Regions from separate parts of the Patulibacter brassicae genome, predicted to be linked through region 1. Evidence: riboswitches for the same ligand, from Rfam matches in the RefSeq annotation. Region 1 holds a riboswitch; each other region holds the start of a gene.

What was found. Region 1 has a riboswitch for cyclic di-AMP ahead of SK069_RS15620 (C40 family peptidase). Riboswitches for the same ligand answer to the same signal wherever they lie in the genome.
Region 2: it holds a riboswitch for cyclic di-AMP, as region 1 does, so the genes downstream of both, SK069_RS05275 (peptidoglycan DD-metalloendopeptidase family protein) here and SK069_RS15620 (C40 family peptidase) in region 1, are expected to answer to the same signal.
Region 3: it holds a riboswitch for cyclic di-AMP, as region 1 does, so the genes downstream of both, SK069_RS17470 (M23 family metallopeptidase) here and SK069_RS15620 (C40 family peptidase) in region 1, are expected to answer to the same signal.

What each region holds. Positions count from the first base shown of each region.
Region 1 covers NZ_JAXAVX010000010.1:34,746-44,201, reverse strand. Annotated here, with positions in the region: gene SK069_RS15640 (3-hydroxyacyl-CoA dehydrogenase family protein) at 1-58, opposite strand, end outside; gene SK069_RS15635 (hypothetical protein) at 245-1,330, opposite strand; gene SK069_RS15630 (hypothetical protein) at 1,338-1,610, opposite strand; gene SK069_RS15625 (cell wall-binding repeat-containing protein) at 1,607-2,869, opposite strand; cyclic di-AMP (ydaO/yuaA leader) riboswitch at 3,064-3,208, shown strand; gene SK069_RS15620 (C40 family peptidase) at 3,213-3,857, shown strand; gene SK069_RS15615 (PspA/IM30 family protein) at 4,085-4,879, shown strand; gene pspAA (PspA-associated protein PspAA) at 4,876-5,166, shown strand; gene pspAB (PspA-associated protein PspAB) at 5,249-5,860, opposite strand; gene htpX (zinc metalloprotease HtpX) at 5,868-6,770, opposite strand; gene SK069_RS15595 (murein hydrolase activator EnvC family protein) at 7,096-8,310, shown strand; gene SK069_RS15590 (prolipoprotein diacylglyceryl transferase) at 8,377-9,141, shown strand; gene SK069_RS15585 (hypothetical protein) at 9,235-9,456, shown strand, end outside.
Region 2 covers NZ_JAXAVX010000002.1:57,273-66,728, reverse strand. Annotated here, with positions in the region: gene SK069_RS05310 (SMC family ATPase) at 1-986, shown strand, start outside; gene SK069_RS05305 (hypothetical protein) at 1,089-1,379, shown strand; gene msrA (peptide-methionine (S)-S-oxide reductase MsrA) at 1,506-2,204, shown strand; gene trhA (PAQR family membrane homeostasis protein TrhA) at 2,433-3,110, shown strand; tRNA gene SK069_RS05290 (tRNA-Ser) at 3,236-3,325, shown strand; gene SK069_RS05285 (helix-turn-helix domain-containing protein) at 3,454-3,681, opposite strand; gene SK069_RS05280 (DUF4352 domain-containing protein) at 3,902-4,552, shown strand; gene SK069_RS05275 (peptidoglycan DD-metalloendopeptidase family protein) at 4,650-7,067, opposite strand; cyclic di-AMP (ydaO/yuaA leader) riboswitch at 7,075-7,228, opposite strand; gene SK069_RS05270 (glycoside hydrolase 5 family protein) at 7,332-8,465, opposite strand; gene SK069_RS05265 (glycoside hydrolase family 26 protein) at 8,643-9,456, opposite strand, start outside.
Region 3 covers NZ_JAXAVX010000013.1:70,978-80,433, reverse strand. Annotated here, with positions in the region: gene SK069_RS17490 (M48 family metalloprotease) at 30-1,001, opposite strand; gene SK069_RS17485 (BlaI/MecI/CopY family transcriptional regulator) at 998-1,381, opposite strand; gene SK069_RS17480 (hypothetical protein) at 1,523-1,672, shown strand; gene SK069_RS17475 (hypothetical protein) at 2,015-2,752, shown strand; gene SK069_RS17470 (M23 family metallopeptidase) at 2,783-3,418, opposite strand; cyclic di-AMP (ydaO/yuaA leader) riboswitch at 3,579-3,721, opposite strand; gene SK069_RS17465 (multicopper oxidase domain-containing protein) at 3,939-5,000, shown strand; gene SK069_RS17460 (ZIP family metal transporter) at 5,000-6,202, shown strand; gene SK069_RS17455 (hypothetical protein) at 6,307-6,591, shown strand; gene SK069_RS17450 (cytochrome c biogenesis CcdA family protein) at 6,796-7,539, shown strand; gene SK069_RS17445 (SCO family protein) at 7,547-8,230, shown strand; gene SK069_RS17440 (heavy metal translocating P-type ATPase) at 8,311-9,456, opposite strand, start outside.

The DNA.
Region 1 (9,456 bases):
TGACGGCGAGGCCGGTGGCGATCGTGCCGGAACCGGCGACGGCGACTGTCTCAGACATGCTTCTTCCAGGTCTCGGGGCAGAGGAGGCGGCGGATGCTACCGAGAGTCGCAACCATCGGCCCCCCGGCCGGGGGGCTCGGGGGCACGCGGCCGCCGGGCCGCACGGGCGGGGCGTCGGCGGCGCGCCGCGGGGTGGACCGCCGCTTCGGCGGGGAGCCCGCCGTGGGACCCGACCGGCGCCGGCTCAGTCGCCGGCGAGGCGGAAGCCGGTCGCCGCAGGCGTCAGCCGCAGCGGGGAGCGGTCGAGCGCGTCCGGCAGCTCGGCGTCGTTGAACGCCTTCGGGGCCAGGTCGTTCGGTCCCTCCGGGTGGAAGAGCGCCGCGAGCAGCTGCGCCTGGCCACGGCCGGCCCCGAGCTCGGTCTGGCCGCCGGAGTAGACGCCGATGCCGCGGCGGCGGCAGGCGGCGTAGAGGTCGGAGAGCTCGCGCAGGCTGCCCACGCGCGACGGCTTGAGGTTCACGACGCTCGGCGGGAACGGCAGCTCGTCGAGCCCGGCGACGTCCAGCAGGGGGACGTCCCACGTGAGGCGCTCGGGGTGCGCCGCGAGCAGCTCGCGCGTGGCGTCGGTGACGCCGGCGTCCTCCAGCAGCGCGTCGGGCAGCCGGTCGAGCAGCAGCGCGTAGACCTCGGGATCGATCTCGGTGTCCACCGGGGTCCCGTGGTAGTAGGCCTTGAGGTCGACGGTCGCCACGGCGCCCGTCGGCGCCAGCGCCTCGATCGCGGCCGCGTCCCACGCCGACCCGAGGTCGAGCTTCATCCGCAGGCCGGGCGACCGGTCCCGCAGGTCCGCGATGACGGCCGGGTCGGGCGGGTCGCCGACCCCGCGGCTGGAGACGAACGTCATCGGCGGGACCGGTCGGCCGACGACGGAGGCCAGCGGCCGGCCCGCCTGGCGCAGGGCGAGGTCCAGCGCCGCCGACTCGAACGCCCACCGCCGGTACCGCCGGTAGACGTCGTGGGCCGGCGGAACGGGGAAGAGGTCCAGGGCGCCGAGACGCGCGCTGAGCGCGGCGATCGTCCACTCGCCCCGCAGGTCCGGCAGCGCGTCCCAGGCCATGAGCGCGTCGTGGTCCTGCGGCTCGTAGCAGACGTCCTCGCCCACGCCCTCCTCGCCGGCGCCGCGCAGCCGCACGTGCGTGCAGCGTCGCGTCATCGTCGGCGTCTCGCGCTCGAGCGGCTCGAGCGCGACCTCCTCGAGGCGCAGCGGCAGGTCGGCGACGCAGGCCCAGAGCTCCGGGCCGGCGGTCGGCGGGGGGACCGGGACGGGCACGGGCCGCTCAGCCCGCGGCGGACGGCAGGGGCGGCTGGTCGGGGTGCGTCGACCGCCCGCGGTGCTCGCCGGTGCGGCCGAGCTCGGTGAGGCGCGCGATCTCCGACTCGCCGAAGCGCCGGACCGGATCCTCGGCGGGCAGCGGCGCGATGAGCTTCGCGACCCGGTTCCGGATCTGCTGCGCGAAGTGCGGCGTGGCCGCGCCCGTCAGCTCGCGGAGGTCGTCGAGGGAGACCGGGCGGCCGGTCTCGCGTCGGTCGGCGCGCTCTGCTTCGCTCATCGCTCGTCCTCCTTGGACGGGGGTGGGGTGGGGGTCGCCGTCGTGCCGGTCGTGGCGGTGCCGGCCGGCTCCTCGCGACGCAGGCGCGCGCCGTCGACGTCGACCGACGTGACCTCCATCAGCGCGTCGATCTGCGACTGGACGGCGGGCGAGATCGCGTCGGTGCTGCCGGAGAGCCACGCGCGGTTGTAGTAGCTGTTGACGGGGTCGCCCGCGATCCCCGGCTGGACGTCGAGCAGGTAGCTGCGGACGGGCTCGGCGAGCCGGTCGGCACGGTCCAGGAGCAGCAGCGGGCCGTGGAGGCCCGTGCCCGCCAGCGGCGCCAGGGAGAGCGCCGGCAGCGTGGCGTCGCTGCGGGCGACGAGGAACCCGTGACCCGCGTTGACGATGTTCCAGCCGAACCCGTTGTCGTCGTACCGGGCGAAGGCGATCGCGTTGCTCACCGGGTCCTGGCCGCCGACGCGGCGCACCGTGCCGTAGCGGCGCAGCTGCTTCGTCACCGCGGGCGAGATGACCTTCGAGGGGCCCAGGACGTAGATCGTGGGGTCCTGGTGGTCGCGCAGCTGCCGGACGGTGTCCGCCGGGACCGCGTCGCGTCCGACGAACGCGATCGGCGTGCCGGACTTCGCCGCGTACGCCGCCGCCGGCAGGGCGAAGGCCGGCTGCTCGCTGCTGACGACGAGGACGGCGTCGCTGGCGCGCCGCTTCGCGGCGGCGAGGAAGCGGTCGATCCCGAGGGCGACGCCGGCGGGGTCGCTGCCCTCGATCGCGGTCGCGCGCAGCCCCTCCGGCCGCGGCGCGCCGCCGACCCGGATGACCTGCGCGTTGTCGATGCCGGGGCTGCCGGCCGGGCGCAGCTGCCGCAGCGCGTCGCGGGTGGCGTCGGGCAGGTCGTCCCCGTCCGAGAAGAGGGTCGGCGCGCCGACGGGGTCCGCGTTCAGCGCGCTGGCGGCGAGCGCCACCCGCCAGTCGCGCTGATTCACGAGCGCGACGGCGCGCGCCTGGGTCTCGGCCGCTCCGCCGGAGTACACGGCGCGGGCCACGGCGGCCGCCGCCGCGGGCCCGTCGTCCGTCGCGGTCCGGGTCGTGTTGCGCGTGGCGACGACGGGGAACCCCAGGTCGGTCGCGGTCGCGGAGCGGTCGTCCTTCGGCTCCGGCGCGAACGGCGAGCGGGACGAGTCGTCCTGTCCGCAGCCGGCGAGCACCACGGCGACGAGGCCGAGCGCGAGCGACGGACGGAGGCGCGGGAGCGGAGCCATCGGCGGGAACCTACCGCCTCGGGGCCCGCCGCTCGCCGCCCGCTCCCCGCTGCGGACCGGGGCGCGACGCCGGGTGCTCGTCGCTTCCCGCGCGCAGCCCGCGCACGCGCCCGCGCACGGGGGATGCCCGACGAGCGTCCAGGCCCTGCAGGATCGCCTGCGGACACGGGTGCGAGATTGCGAGGCTCCTGTTACAGTGCCGCAAGCCGAATCACCGGATGAGTCCGGTGAGCGGGGGAACCACAGTTCTTGGGGCTTATCCGTCGCTCTGCGATGGAAGCGCTGGCTCTTTCTGCGCTAGCCCGTCAGCTAACCCCGTAGGCCGACGAAAGAGAGCAGATCGTTGCGCCCCTACACCCGAGCCCTGGCCCTGACCGCTGCGTTCGCGCTGCTCGGTGCCGGCTCAGCGTCCGCGGCCTCGGCCCCCCGGAGCGGCGGCCTCGGCACGACCGGGACCACCACGGCGCCCGTCGCCCAGCCCGCCGCCCCCGGCGCCGTCGCGGTCCCGGCCGGGATGCGCACGACGAACGGCGTGAAGGCCAAGCGGTACAAGGGCAAGACGGTCGACGGCCGCACGGCGTACTTCGCGCGGGTCCCGCTGAAGGCCCCCGCGGCCGTCCAGCAGGCCGTCATCGCCGCGAACAAGATCGTCGGCAAGCCGTACAAGTGGGGCGGCGGCCACGCGAAGATCGAGGACTCGGGCTACGACTGCTCCGGGACCGTGAGCTACGCGCTGATCGGCGCCGGCCTCATGCAGACGCCGCTCTCGTCGTACGAGTTCGACGACAAGTGGGCGGGCGCCTTCGAGGGCCCCGGCCAGTGGATCACCGTCTACGGCAACTCGGGCCACGCGTACGCGATCATCGCCGGGCTGCGGCTGGACACCTCCGCGGCGTACGACCGCGGCGGCGCGAAGGGCCCCCAGTGGCGCCCGAACAACCGCAAGGACTCCAAGAAGTTCGTCGCGGTCCATCCCGCGGACCTCTAGTCCGGCCCGACACCCGCGCGTCCCTCGCGAGCCCCGTCCGGGGCTCGTGCTCGTTCCGGCCCCGACCGCGGTGCCGCTCGGGTCCGCGACCCGTCCGCGCGTCACGGGCACGTGACGATCGGCTGGCGCGGGCGCGCTAGGGTGGATCGACGAGATCCATGGCCGTCGCGCGCGACCGGACCCGGGATCCGCACCGTCCCACTCACGCGGAACAAGGGAGCATCGATATGGGCCTCGGCGGCCGCATGTCCACCGTGATCAAGGCCAAGCTGTCCCGTGTCCTGGACAAGGCCGAGGATCCGGGCGAGACGCTCGACTACAGCTACCAGAAGCAGCTGGAGAACCTCCAGAACGTCAAGAAGGGCATCGCGGACGTCGTCACCGCGAAGAAGCGCCTCCAGCTGCAGACGGAGAAGCACCAGCAGGCGATCGTCAAGCTCGACACGCAGGCGCGTCAGGCGCTCGCCGCCGGCAACGAGGAGCTCGCCCGCACCGCGCTGGAGCGCAAGAGCACCATCCAGCAGGAGATGCAGAGCCTCGACCAGCAGGTCAGCGAGCTGGAGAACCAGCAGCAGGCGCTGATCGCCAGCGAGCAGAAGCTGCGCACGAAGGTCGAGCAGTTCCGGACGAAGAAGGAGACCATCAAGGCGCAGTACAGCGCCGCGGAGGCGCAGGTCCGGATCTCGGAGGCCGCGACGGGCGTCGGCGAGTCGATGGCCGAGGTCGGCATGGCGATGCAGCGCGCCGTCGACAAGACGGAGAACATGAAGGCGCGCGCGGACGCGGTCGCCGAGCTCGAGGCCGCCGGGACGTTCGAGGACATGACCGCGCTGGGCTCCGGCCAGGACGACATCGACCGGCAGCTCGCCGAGCTCTCGAGCTCCTCGCAGGTCGACTCGGAGCTCGCCGCGATGAAGGCCGAGCTCGGCGCGGGGAGCACCCCGGCCGCGGAGCTCGGGGCCGGCAGCGGCGACGCGGGCACCGCGTCGACCGAGCCCGCCAAGAAGGAGGCGGACGCGTGATCGTCCGGATCTTCGGCGACCAGCAGTACCGCCTGGCCGACGACCAGCACGCGCCGCTGAACGACCTCGACGACGCGGTCGTCGCGGCGGTCGAGGCCGGCGACGAGGGCGGCTACCGCAGCGCCTTCGACGCGCTGCTCGCGTTCGTGCGCGAGCAGGGCACCCCCCTGGACGAGGACGAGCTCATCGGGAGCGACGTCCTCCTGCCGCCGGCCGACCTCACGCTCGAGGAGGCCGGGCGGGAGTTCACGGGCGAGGGCCTGGTGCCCGACCCCGTCGAGGGCTGAGCCCTCCCGCGCACCGGGCGGGCGGGTCGCCCGCTCGCCCGGTGGCGTCGCCGCGCGGCCCGGAGCGCTCGTCCGCGGCGGCTCAGCCGAGCGGGGCGCCCCAGAGCGGGTACCAGCGGTCCATCTCGGGCTCGAGCGGCATCAGCGGCTCGAGGACGGCGCGGAGCTGCAGCTCGCGCTCCCGGTCGCGCTCCTTCGCCTGGCCCGGCATCGGGCTGAACGGGTACCAGCTGCCGCGCTTGGCGAGGTAGATGAGGTGCAGCGGGCGTCCCGTCGTCGCCGGCGCCTCGGCGTCCGGTCCGGCCTCGCGGAACGCGAAGACCGCGCAGAGGACCCGGTCGGCGTAACCGCCGGCCTGCAGGGCCTCCATCACCGCGTTCACGCCGATCACCTGGTCGTCGACGTCGGGGTCCTTCAGGACCATCCAGCGGTAGCCGAAGTCGTCGTCGCGGCGCTCGACCGTGGTGCCGGTCTCCTCGCCGGTGCCGCGCAGCACGGCCTCGACGTCGGCCGCGATCTGCTGGAAGTCGCCCGTGGCCAGCGGCTGGAAGACGATCGCCGCCTCGCCCGTCGTGACGATGCCCTGCGAGACCTGGAGGTCCAGCGACGCCGTGGTCAGGGCGAAGAGCCGGTCCGGACGGACCTGTTTGGCGGCCTTCGAGCCGCGACCGAGGAGCGTGTCGAGGAAGCCCATGATCGGCTCAGACCGTGCGGCCGGCCTGGAGCTGCGTCTCGATCCGCTGGAGGGCGGCGAGCCGCTTCTCCGTCGGCGGGTGCGTCGAGAAGAGCTGCGTCGCGGCGTTCTTCACGCTCGGCGGCACGATGTAGAACGCCTGGACCGCGCCGACCTCGCGCAGGTCCCGGTCCGGGGTGCGCTGGATCCCGTCGCTGATCCGGACGAGGGCGGCGGCCAGGGCGCTCGGGCGCCCGGTGACCTGGGCGGCGCCGCGGTCGGCGGCGTACTCGCGGTACCGCGAGAGCGCCCGCAGGAGGAGGAACGAGATCGCGTAGACGAGCGCGGCGACGGCGATGACCGCCAGCAGCCCGGGGCCGTCGTCGTCGCGGTCGTCCCCGCCGCCGAACCAGATGCCGTTCTGCACGATCACCGCGGCGAGCGACGCGAAGAAGCTCGCGACGGTCATGACGAGCACGTCGCGGTGGGCGATGTGCGCGAGCTCGTGCGCGAGCACGCCCTCGAGCTCGGCCGGCGGCAGGAGCTCCAGCAGGCCCGTGGTCACGCAGACGGTCGAGGCCTTCTGCGACCGGCCGACCGCGAACGCGTTCGGCATCCGGTCGTCGGCCACCGCGACCTTCGGCTTGGGCAGGTCGGCCTGGAGGCAGAGCCGATCGATCAGGGCGTGCAGCTCGGGAGCCTGCTCCGGCGTGACCTCCCGCGCGTGCATCGCGTGGAGCGCGAGCTTGTCGGCGGCGAAGGTCTGGATCACGAGCAGCACGCCGAGGATCAGGACGACCGCGGCGGCCTGCTTCGTCGCCACGACGATCACGGCGGCGAAGACCGCGTAGACGAGCCCGAGCCCGAAGAGCGTGAGGCCCATCCGGAACTGGAGGCCGGTGTCCTTGCCGAACGCAGCGCCGCGAGCCATGCCCTGGATCGTCGCACACGGCGGGGCGCGAGCCCTCCGGTCCCGTGGGGGCGGACGTGGCGACGGCCGCGCCGGCGGGCTGGCGCGACCCCGCTCGCGATGGCGCGCGGGCGCTCGCCGCACGCACGATCCCGTGCACGCCCTGCAGGATCGGTTGCGCGCCGCGACGCGACGCAACGGGGGTTGCACCGCTGGTCGCCCGGCGCCCGCCGCCGTACGGTCCGGATCCGGTCGTGGCGTCCCGCCACTCGGTCGTGCTCGTGCGCGCCCGGCGCCGCTCCTCGGAGCGGGTCGCGACCGCCCGCCGACCCGTGCTTCGCCTTCCGTGACGATCCGCCTGTCCCGATCTCCCCGCGCCGTCCTGCCCGCGCTCGGCGCCACGCTGCTCGTGACCGCCGGCCTGGCGCTGCCCTCCGGGGCACCACCCGCGCAGGCGGCCACGCAACAGGACCTCGACCGGCTGCGGGGCAAGATCGGCACCGCGCGCGGCAAGGTCGAGCGGCGCAAGCAGCGCGAGCAGGCGCTGCACGGGGACATCCAGCGGTACAGCGCCCGGATCCAGGAGATCCAGCGCAAGATCGACCCGCTGCAGCGCCGGCAGGAGGCGGTCCAGTCCGACCTGGACCGCAGCCAGGCGGTCCTCGACGAGACGCAGACCGAGCTGCGCGAGGAGCGCGAGCGCCTCACGAAGCTCCGCGCCCGCCTGAAGGAGGCGCGGCGCATCCTGGCCGCCCGGCTGCTCGAGCTCTACCAGGCGGACAAGCCCGACCTCGTGAGCGTCGTGCTGAACAGCAACGGCTTCGCCGACCTCGTCGAGCGCAGCGAGTTCCTGCGCCGGATCGGCGAGCAGGACCAGCGGATCATCGCGAGCGTCCGCGATGCCCGCGACGAGGCGATCGGCACCGAGGCGCGGCTCTCCTCCCTCGAGCAGCGCCAGCGCGCCGCGACGAACCGGATCGAGCGGCGACGGGACGAGATCGCGTCCGTGAAGGGCCAGCTCGTCAGCGCCCGCAGCTCGATCGACGAGGTCCGCGACCAGCGCCACGACCTGCTCGTGAAGGTGCGCGCCGACCGCCGGGAGATCCAGGAGGACCTCGCCGCGATGGAGCGCGAGGAGTCGAAGATCCAGTCGAAGCTCTCCGGGATGCCGTCCGGCGGGCCGATCAAGCGCGGCAGCGGCCGGCTCATCTGGCCCGCGAACGGCCAGTTCACCTCGCCGTTCGGTCAGCGCTGGGGCCGCCTGCACGCCGGCATCGACATCGCGGTCCCGACCGGGACGCCCGTCCGCGCCGCCGACAGCGGCACCGTGGCGATCGCGGGCTGGGTCGGTGGCTACGGCAACTACATCTGCATCAACCACGGCGGCGGGCTCTCCACCTGCTACGGCCACAACTCGCGCCTCGGCGTGCGCGTCGGCCAGCAGGTCACGCAGGGCCAGGTCATCGCGGCCAGCGGCAACACGGGCAACAGCACCGGTCCGCACATCCACTTCGAGACCCGCGTCAACGGTGTCCCGCGGGACCCGATGAGCTACCTGTAGGTCCCCGCGCGGTCCGCTCCGCGCGCTGGACGCGGCGTGCCCGGCGCACGCTAGCCTTCGCCGCGCATGCAGCCCGAGATCGACCTGCTCGGCCTGTCGCTGAAGACCTTCGGGATCTGCTTCGCGCTGGCCTTCCTCGCCTCGGGTGCCCTGCTCTCGCGGCGCTTCCGCGAGCTCCGGTGGCCGACCGACCAGGCGACCGAGGCGCTGCTCGCGGCGCTCGTGGGCGGCCTCGTCGGCGCCCGGCTCTACTGGGTCATCGACGCCTACGACCCGGACACGGACGGCAGCGTGCTGAGCTCGCTGTTCGGCGGGTCCGGGCTCACGTGGTACGGCGGCGCGATCGGCGGCGCCCTCGCCGTGCTCGCCTGGGCGGCGTGGCGCGGGCGGATGAACGCGCAGCTGCTGGGCGCGACCGCGCCGGCGCTCGCCCTCGGTTACGCGATCGGCCGCGTGGGCTGCCAGGTCTCCGGCGACGGCGACTACGGCAAGCCCTCCGACCTGCCCTGGGCGATGGCCTATCCCGACGGGGTCGTGCCGACGCGCGAGGAGGTCCAGCCGACGCCGATCTACGAGACGCTCGCGATGGGCATCGCGGCGCTCGTGCTCTGGCAGCTGCGGGACCGGCTGCGCCCGGGGGCGCTGTTCGCGCTCTATCTCGTCCTCGCGGGCCTCGAGCGCCTCGTCGTGGAGTTCTGGCGCCACAACCCGGACACCGCGCTCGGCCTGACCACCGCGCAGCTCACGAGCGTCGCGATGATCCTCGGGGGCGGCGTCGCCCTGGCGCTCATGCGCGGCGGCCGCGTCCCGCCGCCTGCCGCAGTGGGCTGAGCGTCGGACACCCGCCGGGCCGCGCTGGACGTTCGTTCGAACTTCCGCGTGCGATCCTCGTGCGCCCGCGCCGGATCGGCGATCCTTCGTCCGATGCCCTCGCGCTCCAGCTTGCGCTCGTTCGGCACCGGTGCCGGCGTCGGCGCCATGCCGGTCGTCGCCGCGCTCGTGATCGCGACCGGCGCCGCCGGGCTGCTCGAGGGCACCGGGGTCGTCTCGCTCCCGGGGCAGTCGCCCGACGCGTCGCTCGTCGTGCCCGCCGCGGCCACCGGCGACGGGACCCTGGTCGCCAGCGCCGACCGCGACGTCGCACCG
Region 2 (9,456 bases), on a different contig from region 1:
AGGCGCGGTACCTCGAGAAGGCGGCGGCGGCCCACGAGGGCGCGCAGGCCGCAGCCGCCGCGCTGGACGCCGCCGAGGCACGGCTCGCCGCCGCGCTGGCCGAGCACGGCTTCGACGCGCCCCCGGATCCGCGCACCATCCTCGCTCCGCGCGACGCGGCCGCGCTGGAGCAGGAGGTCGAGCGGGACGCCCGGGAGCGCCGGTCCGCCGAGGCCGCGCTGGCGGCCCCGGAGGTGGCCGCGGTCGCGGAGCTGCCGCCCGTCGACCTCGCCGCGGTCGAGCGACGGACCGCCGAGGCCCGCGACGCCGTCGAGCGCGCCACGGCGGTCGCCGACGCCGCCCGCCGCCGCCACGCCGACGTCACGGAGCGTCTCGCGGGCCTGCGCACGGTGCTCGACGCGCTCGGACCGCTGACCGACGCGGCGCGGCGCGCCCACGCGCTCTCCGAGCTCGCCCGCGGGGGCAGCGGCAACGCGCGGCGCATCCAGCTCTCCGCCTGGGTCCTCGCGGCCCGTCTGGAGCAGGTCGCCGCCGCCGCGACGATCCACCTGCGGCGGATGTCGTCGGGCCGCTACGCGCTCGTGCTGCACGAGGAGGCCGCCAGCGCCCGCGGCAAGGGCACGGCCGGACTCGGCCTCCGGGTCCAGGACGGCTGGACGGGCGAGGAGCGCGACACCGCGACGCTCTCCGGCGGCGAGTCGTTCTTCGCGTCGCTCGCCCTCGCCCTCGGCCTCGCCGAGACGGTCTCCGCCGAGGCGGGTGGCGCCCAGCTGGGGACGCTCTTCATCGACGAGGGCTTCGGCTCGCTCGACGAGCAGACCCTCGACGAGGTGCTCGCCGTCCTCGACGAGCTGCGCGACGGCGGGCGCGCCGTCGGCATCGTCTCCCACGTCCCGGAGCTGAAGCAGCGCGTCCCCGCCCAGCTGCTCGTCGAGAAGGCCCGCGACGGCTCGCACCTGCGCCACGCCGCCGCCGCGCCCCTCTGACCGCTGCTGGGCCCGTCTCCTGGTCACGCCGCCGACGACGCGCGCGAGCTCGAGGTCGCGTTCGTCGCGCTCTGTCACCGAGAGGGGTTCCCCGCCCCGACGATGAACGCGTCGGTCGCCGGGTACGAGGTCGATGCGACCTTCGTCCCGTGGTCGCTCGCGGTCGAGCTCGACGGTCGCGCGTTCCACACCGGCCTCGCGGCGTGGGAGGACGACCATCAGCGACGCGCCGACCTCGTCGTCGCGGGATGGCGGTTCATCGCGCTGACCCACCGGCAGGTGACCGCCGGCGGCGGCCGTCGCGCGGCGGCGCTCCTCGAGCGACTCCTGCCGCGCGCCGCACCGCCGACCGGCCGGTCCGACGGCCGCGATGGTCGAGTCGCCCCCCGCTGACGTGGGAACGGCGACCCGCCCGGTCGGCGTCCGGCGCCGCGTCCGGTTCGCCACCGGTGCGGTGGAGAACCGGACCAGCCGCCCGCACCGAGCGGGGCGGCTGGACGGCGGCGCTACGGTAGATCCATGCTGTTCCGTCAGAAGGCCACCGCGCTCATCGACCCGGCCGAGACGCTTCCCGGCCGGGACCAGCTCATGCCCGTCGTCGACGAGCACCCCGTCCTCGGTCGGTCGATCGTGCCGCCGCTGCCCGAGGGCAGCGCCCACGCGTTCTTCGGGATGGGCTGCTTCTGGGGCGCCGAGCGCGGGTTCTGGCAGACGCCCGGCGTGCTCGTCACCGCCGTCGGCTACCAGGGCGGCGAGACGCCGAACCCGACCTACGCCGAGGTCTGCAGCGGCCAGACGAACCACACCGAGGCGGTCCTCGTCGCATGGGACCCGCAGGCGGTGACGTTCGAGGACCTGCTGCGGGTCTTCTGGGAGGGGCACGACCCGACCCAGGGCATGCGCCAGGGCAACGACGTCGGCACGCAGTACCGGTCGGCGATCTACACGACGACCGAGGAGCAGTTCGTGCAGGCCGAGGCCTCGCGCGTGAACTACGGCAAGGCGCTGGCTGCCGCCGGCCACGGCCGGATCACGACCGAGATCCGTGGCGACGCCGACGGTCCCGGCGCGTTCGGCGGCGCGCTGCTCGGCGGCGCGATCCCGTTCTTCTACGCCGAGCCGGACCACCAGCAGTACCTCCACAAGGTCCCGAACGGCTACTGCGGCCACGGGGAGACCGGCGTCAGCTGCCCGGTCGGCCTCGTCGCCGCCGGCTGAGGCGGCCGGGCCTCCCGGCCGCCGCACCGCGGCGCGACGGACCCCGTGCCCGTTCGCGACCCGCGGCGCACGGCGGAGCCCACCGCACCGCCGCACCACGCCCGTCGCGCGCGGGTCGGTCGCGCGTCCGCACGCTCCGACGCCGCGACCGAACCGACGTCCGCACGCGGCGGCGTCCCGCCGTCCGTCCTCTAGCGCGGGAACGCCCGCAGCGACTACGATCGTGTCGTGGTCAAGGCCGTCTCCGCTCCGAAGCTCCCGGTGCCGGCGCTGAAGCCGACGATGCGCGGGGTCCTGCACCAGTGGGCCGCCGTCGTCGCGCTCGCCGCCGGCGCGTACCTCGTCCTCGCGTCGCCGAACGCCGAAGCCCGGATCGCGTCGGCGATCTACGCCTTCTCGATCGTCGGCCTGTTCACGGTCAGCGCGATCTACCACCGGGTCAACTGGCAGCGCCCGTCGGCCCGCGCGTGGATGCGCCGGCTCGACCACGCGATGATCTTCGTGATGGTCGCGGGCACGACGACGCCGATCGCGGCGATCGTCCTCGAGGGCGGCATGCGCACGACGGTGCTGAGCGTCGCGTGGGGCATGGCGGGCCTCGGCATCACGCTGAAGCTCCTCTGGATCGGCGCGCCGAAGTGGGTCAGCGCGGCGATCTACCTCGCGATGGGCTGGGCGGGCTTCGCGCTCTTCCCGAAGCTCGTCGGCGACCTCGGCCCGTGGCCGGCGGTCGGCCTGCTCGGCGGCGGGGTGCTCTACACCGTCGGCGCGGTCATCTACGCGGGCAAGCGGCCGAACCCGTTCCCGAAGGTCTTCGGCTACCACGAGGTCTTCCATGCCCTCGTCATCGCCGCCGCGATCGCGCACTACCTCGTGGTCGCGCTCGCGGTCGTTCCCAGCGCCTGAGGTCGGCGCCGACGCGTCCCGGAGCCCGCTCCGAACCGCCGCCCCGCCGAGCGCGGCGGTGCGTCCCCGAACGGCCGTCCGGCACGCGGCGGACCCGCGGGATGCTCGTTACACTCGGCGCCCACGGATCGATGGCCGAGTGGCTTAAGGCGCTCGCCTGCTAAGCGAGTTGGGGGTTGATAGCTCCCTCGGGGGTTCGAATCCCCCTCGATCCGCCTCCCGGAACCCCCGTGCCGACGGGGGTTCCGTCGTTCTTGCGCTGCTGCGCGCGACGACGCGCCCGACGCGGCCCGGATCATCGGTGCTCGGTGGCGCTCGCCGCGGAGGATCCGGCGTTCCGGGCTCAGAGGCCCGCGCGGCGGAAGAGCTCGGAGAGCTCGATCCGCAGGGCCGTCGCCAGGCGCAGGAGCGTCGCGACGCTCGGACTGCGCTCGCCCCGCTCGACGCCCCCGATGTAGTTCCGGTGGACGCCGGTCTCGAGGCTCAGCTGCTCCTGGCTGAGACGCCGGTCGAGCCGAACCTGACGCAGCGCGTCGCCCAGTGCGACGAGTGGGGGCTGCGGGTCCGGCACGGCGGCCGACCTTCGCACCCCCTCCGTGTCCTCTCTACAGCCTGAGCGTGTTGCTCGCGCAGTCTGATCGTGTGATCATCTCGGCGTCGTACCGCGCGAACGCGCCACACCAGAGAGGACGAGATGCTTCGCAGAACCGCGACGGCGCCGCTGCGCCCGCGCCCCGAGGGACCCCCGACGGCCCCATCACGCACGACCGCCCGACGCCGAGGAGCCGACCGTGCGTAAGTGGCTGAAGTGGGTGCTGGGCGCGTTCGTCGTGCTCGTCATCATCGGCGCCGTCGCCGGTGGCGGCGACGACGAGCCCTCGTCGTCCGGCGACGCCGACAAGGCGACGACGAGCGAGACTCGCGAGGACGCCTCCGGGAGCGGGAAGGCCGAGGACGGCGACGGGAAGGACAAGGACGACGCCGGCTGCGGCACGAGCGCCACGAGCGACTGCACGCCGCGGGTGGGCCCCGACGGTCAGGTCCGCGTCGACGCGCTGTACTACCGCCTCGTCGGCGTGCGGACCGCCGAGACGCTCGGCGACCAGGAGTACGGCCTCGGCGAGCGCGCCGACGGCGTGTTCGTCATCGCGAAGATCCGGGTCCGCTCCGACAAGGACGAGTCGGCGACGCTCACCGACCGCGTCTTCCAGCTCGAGGTCGACGGCAACACGTACGACCCCGACAGCGAGGGCACGATCGCCGCGGTCGGCGCGCGCGAGGAGCCGTTCTTCCTCAAGGACATCGGCCCGGACGCGACGACGACCGGCACCGTGGTCTACGACGTCCCGCGGTCGGTGCTGCGCAAGAAGCCGGCGCTGCGGTTCAACGAGCTCGGCTTCGGCGACGGGCACGGGTACATCACCCTGCCGTCGCTGGACTGACGCCCGGCCGCGCCCGCCGACGCGCCCGCCGAGGGCCGGCGGGCGCGGAACCGGCGCGACCGACCGCGCGAGGCGGCCGGTCGGGTCGGGACGGGGCTCAACCCGCGACGGCCGCCGCCTGCGGCGCGGCGGCGTCGGACGACGGGGTCGCGGCGTCGGCCGCGGGCGCCGGCGTCGCCGCCGGCTCGGGGGCGGCGGTCGGCCCGGACGCCGACGCCTCGACGGCGGCCTCGGGCGCGGCCGTGGCCGGCTCCGGCGCAGCCGTCTCCGTCGCGGGCTCCGGCGCGGACGTCTCCGCCGCGAGCTCCGGCGTCGCAGCAGGCTCCGGCGCGGACGTCTCCGCCGCGGGCTCCGGCGTCGCAGCAGGCTCGGGCGCGGACGTCTCCGCCGCGGGCTCCGGCGCCGCAGCAGGCTCTGGCGCCGCACCCGACTCCGGCGCAGCCGACTCCGCCGCGGGCTCCGGCGCCGGCGTCTCGGCCGCGGGGTCCGGCGTCGCAGCAGGCTCCGGCGCAGCCGTCTCGGCCGCGGGCTCCGGCGTCGCGGGCGACTCCGCGGTCGCCGCCTCCGGCGCCGCGGTCGCATCCGTGGCGCCGGCAGCATCCTCGGCCCCGGACGGGGCGTCGACCGTCGCCGTCGCGTCGACGGTCGCCGTCGACGCGTCGTCCGCCTCGGCGGTGCCGTCGACCGGTGCCTCGCCCGCGGGAGCGGCCGCGTCGGCCGTCGCGGCGCCGGCCTCGGTCGGCGTCGCCGCCGGGTCCGCGGTCGCCTCGGCCACGGCGTCCGCAGCCGCGACCGCCGCCGCGGCCTGCGCCGGGTCGACGCCGGCCTGCGCCGCCAGCAGCGCCTGCTGCTGGGCCGCGTCGACCGTCGCCGGATCCGCGGCGGAGCGCTCGAGCTGGACGCCGCCGGTGGTGGCCAGCGACGCCTTCTGCAGCGACGCCGACGACGCCGTGGCGGAGGCCTGCGTCGCCGTCGCCGCGGCGCCGCCCTCGGCCGTCGCGGTCCGGGCGCTCGCCTTCGCCGTGCCGGCGGTGCGGTAGTACGGAGCCGGGTCGACGGCGGTCCCGTTCTTGCGGACCTCGAAGTGCAGGTGGGGACCGGTCGTGCGGCCCGTCATGCCGACGTAGCCGACGACGTCGCCCGCCTGGACCTTCGAGCCCTTCGCGACCGCGTTCTTCGACATGTGGGCGTAGCAGGACTCCAGGCCCGCGCCGTGGTCGACGCAGACCATGTTCCCGTAGCCGTCCTGGGACCCGGAGAACGACACCGTGCCGGCCATGTACGACTTGATCGGGGTCCCGATGGCCGCCGCGATGTCCATGCCGGCGTGCTGCCGTCCGCCGCGCGGCCCGAAGTTCGACGAGACCGTCCCGTTGACCGGCTTCACGGTGCTCGACCCGCTCGCGGTCCCGCCCTCGTCGGCGGTGCTCGGCGTGGTCGCCGTGCCGGAGTCGTCGTTCGTCGTCGGCGGCGCGGCCGGGCTGCCCTCCGCGCCACCCACCGCCGCGCTCGCGCCGGCGGAGCCCGAGCCCGAGCCGCTCGACGCCGAGCCGCCCTTGCCCTTCGCGCTCGAGGACGCCGGTGCGGCGTCCGCGCGCTCGGCCGTGCGGACGGGACCGCCGTCGCCGGTGGCCTTCGCGTGCCCGCCGGTCTGGCGCTGCAGGACGACGCTCTGCCCGCCGTCGGCGGTGCGGACCGCCGAGACGACCTTCAGGGCCGTCGCCGGCGCGGCGCTGCTGCGGACGGACGCGCGCTGCGTGCTGAGCAGCGCCGTCCAGGTCTGCGGCCCGACGACGCCGTCCGCGTTGAGCTGGCGCTGCTGCTGGAAGCGCTTCACGGCCGACTCGGTCGTCGCGCCGAAGTGGCCGTCGGCCTGCAGGCCGAGCCGCTGCTGCACGTCGCGGACCTCGTCGCCGGTGGAGCCGACGAGCAGGACCGGGCGGCTGCGCCCGTCGTCGCTCACGGCGGAGGTCAGGCTGCCGATCGTCGTGCGGCCGGCGTCGTCGGTCGCCGAGGTCGTGTCGCCCGACGTCGACGAGGCCGTGGCCGCACCGACCGCCGGGCCGGCCGTCGAGCCGACCATCGCGAGGCTCATCGCCAGCGCGGCCTTGCGGCGACGGCGCTCGCGCACGCGCTGCAGCGGGACGGTGACCCGCCGGTCGCGGGCCCAGGACAGCGAGCGCTGCCAGACGCTCGGGTCCGCGAGGTCACGACGGCCGGGCGCATCCGGCGCGCCGACCGCGTCGAGCGCGGCGGCGAGCTCGTCGGTGGTGAGGTCCAGCGCGGCCGAGCCGGCCGTCGGCTCGGCGACGTCGGTCGCGGTCGCCAGCGCCTCGGCGAGCGCGGGATCGCGCTCGGGCCGCCAGCCGGCGCGCCGGCGGCGCGGGCCCGTCGTCTCCCCCGCGTGCGCACGTGGGGTGCTCGCGGCCTGTCGGTCGCGGCGCTGGCGGGATCGCTCCCGTGAGGTGCGCCAGTGGTCCGCCCGCGCGAGATCGCGCTGCTGCTGCCCGGTCATGCCGAACGTGTCCTCCTGCGTCGGGCCTACGAGGTGAGCTGACGGGCTCGCGCTTCAGGAGTCGCGCTACGCCTTGCGGCGATTCGCCCCGTGCGGCCCCGGAAGGCCGCGAGTGGTTCCCCCGCCCGCGCGTCGAACGCGCGGCTCGGCCGGTTCTCGGTCCGCGGAGGACCGTAGCGCAGCTGCAAGCGGCCTTGCGGCACTTGAGCGAATCTTCACCGCGGCCTAAGGCGACCAGCGCCGGCGCGCCAGGTCCTCGCCGGCTCAGCGACCCCCGTGCAGCCGGATCGCGCGCTGCAGGACGGCGAAGGCCGGCTTCGGCACGAGGTCGTCGCGCAGGACGCCGTACTGGTGCTGGAAGTCGGTGCTGCTGGAGTCCGCGTCCCGCAGGTCGAACCAGCGGAAGTCCGAGACCCCGTAGCGCGTGCGCGCCTGGACCGCCGCGTCCGTGACCGCCTTCATGACCTTCGCCTGCACCGCCTCGCTGCGACCGGGGCCGGTCGGGTAGCCGGCCTCCGACAGGTGGACCGCCACCCGGCGCCCGAGGCCCGCGCGCACCATGTCGCGCCGCAGCTTGCGCAGGGCCCCATGAACGGTCGTGCGCACCGCCCGCGGGCTCGGCGGGCGCTTGACCTGGGTCGGCCACGTGCCCGGGTAGATGTCGAGCCCGACGTAGTCGACGTTGCGGGCGAACCCGCTCCCGCCCGTCCGGGCGAGCTGCGGCCAGAAGTCCGGCGTCCGCGCGTCCCGGGCGACGTTGAAGCCGATCGCCAGGCCGCGGCGACCGAGCGCCGCGCGCTCCTCCGCCGCGGCGTTCACGCCGCGCACGAGGGCGTCGCGCACCCCGGGGAAGTCGCCGTCCGCGGCGTCCGGCGCACCCGGCACGTTCGCCTCGTTCGTGATCTGCACGCCGACGAGCCCGCTGCGGCCGCCGAACTCGCGCACGACCGCGCGGACGAACCGCTCGTACCCGGGCAGGTCGACCGCGGGGTCGCGGGCCGTCGGCTGGTACCGCAGGACGATCTCCGCCTGGCTGCCGGTGGCCGCGGCGTCGGCGAGCACCCGCTCGAGGTGGATGCGGGCGCCCTCGATCGAGCCGGCGTCGTGGTAGGCCGCGTACTCGTGCAGGACGAACGATCGCCGCCCGGCACGCAGGCGGCGGATCATCGCCAGCCGCTGCCCCTCGTCGACCTCCGGCGCGCGAGCGACCCCGTCGACGGCGCCCGCGTCGCCACCCGGGTAGATCCCGAAGCGGATGGTCGCGGCCCGGTGGGGACCGGCCTCAGCCACGGGGCTCGTCCGCGTCGCCACGACGATGGTCGCCGCGACGGCGACGAGCAGCACGAGGAGCTTCCACCGGCTCATGAGCGTGACGTCGGCGGCGAACGCGCGCAGCATGCGGTGTTCGTCGCGAGATCGACGAACGGACCACGAACGGCGGGATCTCTGGCCGAGGGGCACGGGTCGGGGGATGCGGGCCGCCGCTCGCGCGACGCGGCCCGGCACCGGACGGCGGCAGCTCGCGCGCCGTCGCGGTCGGGGGACCTCCCATGCTAGTCAACCGGCCCTCGCCGATCAGCCGCAGCCGAGGCCCCGGGCGCCGTAGCGCCCCGGGGCGGCCGGCACGAACCGGGGCGCGGACCGGCGGAAGAGCGTCGGCGCGCGGTCCCGCGACAGCGAGTACTCGATGCGCCCGTCGGCGACGGCGAGGCCGGTGAGGTCGACCGTCGTCCCGTACTCGGTCGCCGCGGCGAAGTCGCGGTCCTCCGAGCACGCCGCGCCGGCCCGGAGCGGGATCCGCTGGATGCCCTCCGCACCCCGGTCGCCGGTCTGCGTCCATCGCACGTAGGCGTGGGCACCGTCGAGCTCGACCTCGGGGATCCCGAAGACCCGGCGGGAGGTGTTGTCGCGCCGGAGCAGCACGAAGCCGGGGCGGCCGTCGCGCCGGGTGACGTGCAGCTGGGTGACCGAGCCCGACGGCGTCGGGCGGTACTGGACCCAGGCGATCCAGCGGCCGCTGAGGTCGACCGCGCCGCCCTGCACGGCGCCCATGCCGATCCGCTGCCGCGCGCGGCCGTCGCGGACCGCGTAGAGGCCGCTGGCCCCGCAGCGGGCGGCCGGGCCGTGGCGCAGGACGACGACCGTCCGACGCCAGACCGCCCACCCATCAGCGCCGCAGGGACGACCGGGGAGCGACGAGATCGGCACCGCCGACGCGCCGGGGCGCAGCGCTCGGCGCATGAGCCGGGCGCGTCCGTCCGCGCCGCACCGGCGGTAGACGACCGCGACGCCGGCGTCGCCGTCGCGCCCCAGGTCGGGCAGCGGCGGGCAGGTCGACGTCGCCGGGTCCAGCGGCGCGAAGCGGCCGTCGACGACCTCGACGAGCGCG
Region 3 (9,456 bases), on a different contig from region 1:
TTCCGTCCCGGTTCGGTCCGCCAGACCGCTCATAGTCCGCAGGGAGGGCACACGTGTCGAAGAGCTCCGCCCGGGTCACCGGCAGATCCCGAGGCCAGTGTCACCAGGATCCAGCCGACGGCTGCCACGAGGAACCCGCTCGCCCCGACGATCGCAACCGCGAGCAGGAGCTTCTCGCCGACGGACGCTCGCACCGGCCCTCCACCGAGGAGCTCCTCCACGCGCTGCGCCACGCCGGCACCGGATAGCAGCGCCAGGGCCGGACCTCCGGCTCGCGAGAGAGCGCTCTTGCAGATCGCGCTGGCCAGGGCGACACGGTCATGGTCGCGACGGACCGCCCAGGCATCGGCATCTCGTTCGATCTGCTTGTGGACCTCCGCCACGATCGCCCGCGTGCCGGGCACCGGGCGGGCGATCGTCCCGCACAACTCGGCGAAGGCAGCGATGAACCGATGGCCGCGGCGAATGTGTGCGCGTTCGTGGGCGATCGCAGCGGCCAGCTCAGCGTCATCGAGAGCCACCAGCGCACCGGCCGAGACCACCACCCGTGGGCGCAAGAAGCCGGCGGCTCCGAGCATGACCTCGCGACCGCCCAGGATCACCGCTCCCCGAGGTCCGACCCCCACGGTCGACTGCGAGACCATCTGACGCACCTCGCGGGCGCCACGCGCGACGCGCACCGCCCCCCACAGCGCCGACAGGTTGAGCGCCACGAACGGCAACAGCGAAAGCGCATCCCCGACCTCGGGGCCGAGAACTCCGACATGAGCCGCGAGCACCGGAACGGCAGTATCGACGCACCAGTCGGTGACGGCAGTGAACACCGTCGTCGACGGCAGCCGAATCATCAGCCACAGCGCCACCAGCAGGCATCCTCCAGCCCGGACTCCCAGGGCGACGACCCAGAGCAGGAGCGAGGTCGACGGTGACCAGCATCCGCGTCGCACCATGTGAGGCAAAGCCATCAGAACGACGCCCAGCGCGGCCGGCAGGGCGGTCATCGTGCGTTCTTCGCCGCGTTGCGCGCCCGCTGAGCCTGCTCACTGAGCTGGAGGAGCTCGTCCGCCTCCAGACCGCCGATGAGCTCGGTCAAGGCAACTCGACGCGCCTCCAGCGACGCTCCCGCCAGCGTCCGCTCAAGGCTCTGGGACAGGTACTGGGCTTCGCTCAGCGTCGCCGCGTACGTCATCGTCCGGCCCTGCCGCGACCGGCTGACCAGACCCCGTTCAGACAAGCGATTGAGCACCGTCTGGACCGTCGTGTAAGCGCTGCGGTGGCGCGTGGGGAGACCCTCGCGGACGTGCTCGACCGTCCCTGGTCCGGTGCGCCAGAGCGCAGCCATGATCTGCTCCTGCAGCTCGCCCTGGATCTCGCCGCTCACGGTGCAGCCAGTAAAGCACGCACCCTCTGCCGCACCGTCTGTCGGCGCCGCGCACGAGCACCGGGCCTGCCGTCGCCCGCCTCCTACGAGATGTAGGATTTTCCCCGTGGCGGTGTCGCAACCCAAGCTCCAGCAGGGACGATGAGCGCACCGCTCGCGCACGTCGGCGGCCTTCACGCCGTGCTGTACCTCTCCCCGGTGCTGTTCGTGGCCGGCGGACTGTGGATGGCCGGCCGCCATCTGCCTGAGGAAGAACCCTTCGAGCCCGATGACGACGAGCCCACCGACTGACGCGCGCCCCCGCGGGGGAGGCCCCCGCCCGGTGGACGGACGTGACGAGTCCCCACGCTGCGCCTCACGCCAGCGCGCCGCGGCCGCCCCGCAACCGCGGCGCGCTGCTCGAGAACCTTGCCCACCGCCCGTCGACGGCGGGCACAGGGCTACCTCCACCCGCCGCGCACCCCCGCGGCGGCGCCGAGCAGACCACCGACGTCCGAAGCGGTTCAGACGACCGACCCAGGGCTTTCGCGCCGAGACGCCGAGACGCTCCGCGGCCTCGCCAGTGACGAGCGTGCAACCCGGTGACGCGACGCTCACCATCTCGGCCTCCGCCCCCGGAGCCCGGCGGCGACCATGGCCGCCCACGTCGTAGATGACCCGCCCATCGACACCATCAAGCCGCCCACCGCCGCGAAGGCGGGAGCTTCTCGGCAGTCCAGCGCTCCGCGTACGGGGCGCAGCCGGGCTCGACACCTCGCCGTCGCCCTGGCGGCCGGCGTGGCGGTGCTCCTCACGCCGAGCACCGCGGCAGCGCACGGGGGCATCTCCGTCGCCGAGGGTGGATCCGGTGGCGTACGCATCGCCGTTCAGGGCTCGCCCGCGGGACCGGGTCAGGTCGATCTCGCCACGACGCTCTCCGGTCGCGGGACCGGCGCCGGCTCGAAGGTCGTCTACTGGATCAGGCCCGAAGGTCGCCGCCGATCCGTTCGCGTCGCCACCCAGCGCGACGAGCGCGGCATCCACCACGCCGAGATCCCGATAGCCGGCCGTGGCTCGTGGCAGGATTGGGACGTCGCCGCGTACGTCACGCTCAGCACCGGCACCCGGCTGCGGGTCACCAACGACCGCTCCGCTCCCCCGGGCCCGCCCCAGCGACCGGATGCCAGCCGGGCCGCGCGACCTGAGGGACGCACCACCACCGCGCCCTCCGCCCCACAGCCTGCTGCCTCGGAAGCGGCCGTCGAGGACGTCTCGGGCGAGGGCGACGGCGCTCCGCCCTGGGTCGTCCCGAGCCTCGGGGCCCTGATCCTCGTGAGCGCCCTGGGCGTTGCCTCGCTCAAGCGGAGGCGGCGGGGCCGCGACGATCGGTAGAGGAGCCCCCGCCGGCGACGGTTCGCGCGCTCAGCCGGCCGCCCACGCCTCGAGGTCGGGGCGAGGATCGCGCGGGACCCCGCCCTCGTACCACCCGGGAGCAGTCCAGAGCTCGAAGTGCAGGAGACACGCCGTGGCGTTGCCCGTGTCCCCGACGCGGCCGATCGGCGCCCCCGCCTGGAGCCGGTCGCCCGCACGCAGCGCCGGACGTTCCTGGAGATGCGAGTAGACCTGATCGGTACGCGTCGAGGTCCCGGTGACGACGACGTAGTTGCCCGCCTTCTCGTGGTTGGCGACGCGCTTGACGGTCCCGGACGACACGGCGACGACCGGCACTCCACAATCGGCCAACAGATCGATCCCCTCGTGCGCGCCGCCACGCGTGCCGAAGCCGGTGCCAGCACCGCCGAACGTCCAGCCGCCCTGGAGCGGGAACCGCGAGCCTGAGCCGTCGACCTGAGCAGCCCGAAGCTCCGCCTCGACCCTCGCGACGAACGGCAGGTCGAGCGCCCTCAGCGTCTCGACGTTCGGGACCCCGGTCTTCGCGAGGCGCTTGCGCTGCTGGAACCGGCGCAGAGCCTTCCGAGTGCGTGCACCGAGCACGCCGTCGGCACGAACGCCCACCCGCCGCTGGACGCTCCGCAGCTCCCGGCGCGTGAGCCGCACCGGCTGGGTCTCCGAGACGCCCGCTGAGCTGCCGCCGACGACCGCCTGCGCGCTCGCCCCTCCGCTCCCGACAGCCGCCCCGGCCGAGGCCGGCACCGTGAGCAACGAGAGGCCGATAGCCGCCAAGCCGAGCCGGCGCGCGGAGGATCTGAGCATCGAACTGGTCCCTTTCGTCCGCCTACGGGGTTAGCTGACGGGCTAGCGCAGAAAGAGACGCGCCTCCACACGACCGTGGATGAGCCCCGAAATGCCCGGGTCCCCCGTTCGCCGCGGACGTCCCCGGCGATTCGGCCGCTCGACCGTATCACGGCCACGGAATCTGCTCTACATACTGTAGGAGATAAACGGCGCACGGCCGGAGCATCCGCCGCCGCGCGGCCGAACCTCCCCCGCGCAGAGCGCGACCTCCCCCGCCCGATCGCCTACCGCCGGCTTCTCTCGGCCTCCGCGACAGGCGCAGTCCAATCGAGCGCGGGAACCTCGATCGGCAAACGGTTTTTGGCATGCCATACTCTCAGGCATGCCAAGCATCAATCGCCGACGTCTCTTCGCCGGCGGCCTGCCGGCCCTCGGGGCCGGGATGGCGCTGCTCCAAGCGACGTCATCTCGCGCCCAAGGGCCCGGCGGCCACGCGGGGAACCACGGAGGCGCGGGAAACTCCGACACATCGTCGGCGAACTCGTCCTCGGGCACCCATGGAGGGCACGCGAACTTCCGGGGCGGCGGCGAGGTCGACCATGCACGGAACGGGTTCGATCCGCACGAGATCCTTCGCGACTTCGACTGGGGACGCACCCGCCGCCTCCCGTCAGGGAGGGTCCTGCGGGAGTGGACGCTGGTAGCCGGGGACCAGGACATCGAGGTCGCCCCCGGCGTGACGTTCCCGGCGTGGAGCTACAACGGTCGGATCCCAGGTCCGACGCTGCGATGCCGCGAGGGCGAGCGGCTGCGCATCCGGTTCGAGAACCTCTCGCAGCACCCCCACACCATCCATTTCCACGGCATCCATACCGCCGAGATGGACGGCGTCCCCGGGATCGGAGCCGGCGAGATCGCACCGGGCTCCTCCACGGTGTACGAGTTCGACGCCGAGCCGGCCGGCCTGCATCTCTACCACTGCCACGTCCGGCCGCTCGCCGAGCACATCGCAAAGGGCATGTACGGCGCCTTCATCGTCGACCCGAAGGAGGGTCGGGAGGACGCCGACGAGATGGTGATGGTGATGAACGGGTTCGACACGAACTTCGATCGCGCCAACGAGCTCTACGCCGCGAACACGATTCCGTTCGCCTACATGAACCGCCCGATCGCGGTGCGACGCAACGAGCTGGTCCGCGTCTACATCGTGAACATCCTCGAGTACGACCTGATCAACAGCTTCCACCTCCACGGGAACTTCTTCGACTACTTCCCGACCGGCACGAGCCTCCGCCCGTCGGAGCTGACCGACACGGTCATGCTCTGCCAAGGGCAGCGCGGGATCGCTGAATGGCGCTTCCCCTCCCCGGGGAAGTACATGTTCCATGCCCACCAGTCGGAGTTCACCGAACTCGGCTGGCAGGGGTTCTTCGAGGTCGGCTGATGTCGCTCGACGCCCCCTCGCCCCACGGGTCGACTCGCCGACGGCCGACGTGGCTCCTCGGCATCCTGCCGCTCCTCCTCATCGTCGTCACGCTGGGCGGCTTCCTGGCCCTCGACGGGCCGGGACTCGGCGACCGCAACGGCCCGCCTGTCGAGGAGATCAGCGTCGAGCGGACGACGCTGAAGCCCGGCCTGATCGACCTGCAGGTCCGCAACGACGGACCCGACGCGGTGACGATCGCCCAAGCGCAGGTGAACGACGCCTTCGTGCAGTTCTCCGGCGGCGAACGTCCCATCCCGCGCCTCGGAGTCGAGACGCTCCGCATCCACCAGCCGTGGATCGAGGGGGAGGCCTACGAGATCGCGTTGATGACCTCGACCGGCGCCACGATCCTGCACCCGATCGACGTGGCGGTCGAGACACCGGGCGAGGACGTCTCCTTCCTCGGCCTGATGGCGCTCCTTGGCATCTACGTGGGGGTGATCCCCGTCGCGCTGGGGATGCTCTGGCTTCCCTGGTTGCGCCGCGTCCCGGCGAGCCGGATCCGCTTCCTGATGGCCCTGACGATCGGCCTGCTCGCGTTCCTCGCCATCGACGCCACCCTGGAAGGGCTCGCTCTGGCCCAGCAGGGCTCGCAGGCGTTCGGAGGCTCCGCGCTCGTCTGGACCGGCGCGCTCGTGGCGTTCCTGTTGCTCTCCGGCATCTCGGCGTTCATGGCCGATCGCGAGCGGCGGGCCCGCGCCGCAGGTGCCGGCGGTGGGACGCTGGCGCTGCTGATCGCCGTCGGGATCGGGTTGCACAACCTCGGGGAGGGGATCGCGATCGGGTCGGCGTATGCCACCGGCGCGCTCGCCCTCGGCGCGTTCCTCGTCTTCGGGTTCGCGTTGCACAACACCACGGAGGGTCTCGCGATCGTCGCCCCGCTCGCGGACCGCCGGCCGCGCCTCGCGCGGTTGGCGAGCCTCGGCCTGATCGCCGGGGCCCCCGCGATCCTCGGCGCCTGGATCGGCAGCGCCGCGTTCAACGCGAATCTGGCGGCGTTCCTGTTCGGGTTCGGCGCGGGAGCCGTCGTCCAGGTGATCGCGCAGCTGCTGCCGACCATCCGCGACGATCAGGAGCGCACCCTCCACCCGGCAGCGGTCGCCGGCCTGCTGACGGGCCTCGGCATCATGTTCGCGACCGGCCTGCTGGTCAGCGGCTGAGGGGCTGGCGGCGTGGACCCGGCAGCGACGCGACGCGGTACCGTGTGCGGCGAATGATGGGCCGCTCTCACCGGCATTCGCTCGCGCTGCTTGTCGCGGTTGGCGTGGTCCTGTGCCTGTTGCCGGTCCTGCTGGACGGGCTCGCGCGGTGCATCGAGGCGCTGCACGCCGCACCGACGCTCGCCCTCGCCGCACCGCTGCTCCTCGGCGTGCCGCTCGTCCACATCACGCTCGCGCGCGCTGCGCTCGCGTCCGTCTCGACGAGCTGGCGCCGAGGCACGGCTCCGGCCCTCGTCGGAGGCGGCCCGGCGATGCCGGTGCGAGGAGGACGGCGTCTCGGCAGCACGCTCGCGGTACGGCCGCCGCCGTCCGCCGAGCCGACCGTCTGATCGTCGGCGCTCTCGCTTCCCTTCCGGCTCCTGGCGGCGCCGTCTCGTCCTGCGTCACGCGAGGACCCCGGAGCCGTTCCGCCTCGCCCGTCCGCTGCGCGTGCGCAGCCGCATCTCCCTGGCAACAATGCCCGCAACGCCTCCTCCCCGTCCCCGACGCCCGCCGTCCGGCCCCGACGTCGCACGCCAGTCCACGCACGCGCCGTGACCGATCCCACGATCTTCATGGCCTTCGCCGCGGGCCTCCTGTCGTTCGCGTCGCCCTGCGTGCTCCCCCTCGTCCCCGGCTATCTCTCGGTGCTCACCGGCAATGCGGTCACCTCAGGCCCCGGTACCCCGACGATCCGTCGCACGCTCGGCCCGAGCCTCCTCTTCTGCTTGAGCTTCATCCTGGTCTTCGTCGCCCTCGGGCTGTTCGCCACCGGCATCGGCGCGCCCCTGGCACGTCACCGCACGACGCTCGAGGTCGTCTCGGGCGTCCTGCTGATGATGATGGGAGCGCTCTACCTGCTGGCCCCGCTCGTCCCGCGCCTGAACCGGTCGGCCCGCCCCGCGGCGCTCCTGAGCCGCGCCGCTACCGGCAACCCGGCACTGGCGGGCATGGCGTTCGCCCTGGCCTGGACACCGTGCACCGGCCCGATCCTCGGCGCGATCCTCACCGCGGCTGCGACACGCAGCGGCACCGGCGGCGGCGCGTTCCTGCTGCTCTTCTACGGGCTGGGCCTGGCGGTGCCGTTCCTGCTGGCCGCGTTGGCCTTCGAACGCGTCACCTCGGCAGCGCGGATCATCCGCGATCACTACCGAGCCCTGTCGATGGTCGGCGGCGTGATCCTCCTCATCGTCGGGTGGCTGACCGCCAACCATGAGATGACCCGCCTCGCCTCCGAGACCCGGCAGCTGATCGACGATCTCGGCCTCGCGCCGCTCCTGCGCACCATCGAACGCTGACTCCCACATGCCACAGACCGATCCCCGCCCGCCGCGCCCCGACACCGCCCAGAGCCCGCTTCCGCGGCTCCTCTTCGGACTCGTCGTGACCTCGCTGGTGATGCTGGCCGTCGTCACCACCCTGGCGCTCGCCCGCGCCCCGAGCCCGGGGCAGGAGCTGGCCGACGGCGTCATCAGCGCCCGGAGCGACTTCCTCGGCGCCGACCGCGGTGGTCATCCTTCGCCCCCGTTCCGCCTGCGCGACCAGCGCGGCAGGATCACGACGCTGGGGCAGCTCCGCGGGCGGCCGGCCGTCCTGACGTTCCTGTTCAGCAGCTGTGAGGACACCTGCCCGATCCTGGCCCGCCAGATCGCCGGTGCTCTGGACCGTCTCGACGATCCGATCCCGGCGATCGCGATCAGCGTCGATCCGGAAGGCGACACCCCCAGCTCCGCCCAACGGTTCCTCAACCGCATGCGGCTCGGGGACCGCATGCGGTTCCTGCTGGGCGACCGTTCCCGTCTGGCCCCGATCTGGAAGGCCTATGGGATCCAGCCCCAAGGCCAGGACTTCGACCACAGCGCCTACGTCGTGCTCCTGGACCAGGAAGGACGACAGCAGGTGTCCTTCCCCGCCGACAAGGTCACCGACGACGGGCTGCTGCACGACATTCGCGTGCTCCAAGAGCGCGCCGCCGAACGCGGCAGTTGAGCAACGCGCGCGGTCGGAGCGCGTCACCGGCTGCTGTCGGGAGCGGCCTCGTGCGGACGAGGCCGCTCCCGCTGGCACGGTCAGGCGCCGCTCGCGAGCGCTGCCCCGTCGCGGGCTGGCGTGCCGGCCGACGGCCGCCGCGGGGTACGCCGATCCGAGCGCGTGCGGGTCCGGAAGAGCCGCAGGCTGTTGGCCGTGACGCCGGTCGAGGTCACGGCGTCCTCGAGCACCGCCAGCCAGAGCGGGATCAGCCCGATCGGCGCCAGGACGGTGAACCCGGTGTTGAAGACGATCGACGCCACGATGTTCTGCTTGATCATCCGCTCGGCGCGTCGCGACAGCTCGACGGCGTCGGCGACCTTCGACAGATCGTCGGCCATCAACGCGATGTCCGCCGCCTCCAGCGCCGCGTCGGTCCCGGCCGCGCCCATGGCGAAGCTGACGTCGGCCGCGGCGAGCGCCGGCGCGTCGTTGATCCCGTCGCCGACCATCCCGGCCGATCCGCGCTCGGGCGCGAGCTCGCGGATCGCGGCGACCTTGTCCTCGGGGAGCAGCTGCGCCCGGTACTCGATGCCGAGTTCCTCGGCCACGCGACGCGCCGGCGCATCGGCGTCGCCGGTCAGCATCACCAGTCGCTCGACTCCGATTCGCCGCAACGCGTCGAGCGCCTCATGGGCGTCCTGGCGGATCGCGTCGGCCAGGCCGAGCACCGCGACCGGGCCGCGCTCGTCCCCCACGATCACGGGCGTCTCGCCGGCGTCCTCGACGACGCGCAGGTCCGCTGCGATCGGCTCCAGCGAGATCCCGCGCTCCGTGTAGAGGCGCGGGCTCCCCACCAGATGTCGGCGTCCTCCGACCATGCCCTCGGCACCGCGGCCCGGGATCGACCGGAAGTCCTGGACCTCCGGCAGCTCCGCGTCGCCGGCGGCCGCGAGGATCGCGTGCGCCAGCGGGTGCTCGGAGCGCCGCTCGAGCGCCGCCGCGACCCGCAGCACGCTCGCCTCGTCCGCGCCGTCCCGCGAGATGACCCGCTCGACCACCGGTCGTCCCTCCGTGAGGGTCCCGGTCTTGTCGAAGAACATCGTCGTCAGCTTGCCGGACGCCTCCAGGGCGCTGCCGCCCTTGATCAGGATCCCGCGGCGCGACGCTGCACCGATCGCCGAGACGACCGAGACCGGCGTCGAGATCACCAGCGCGCACGGGCAGGACACGATCAGCAGCACGAG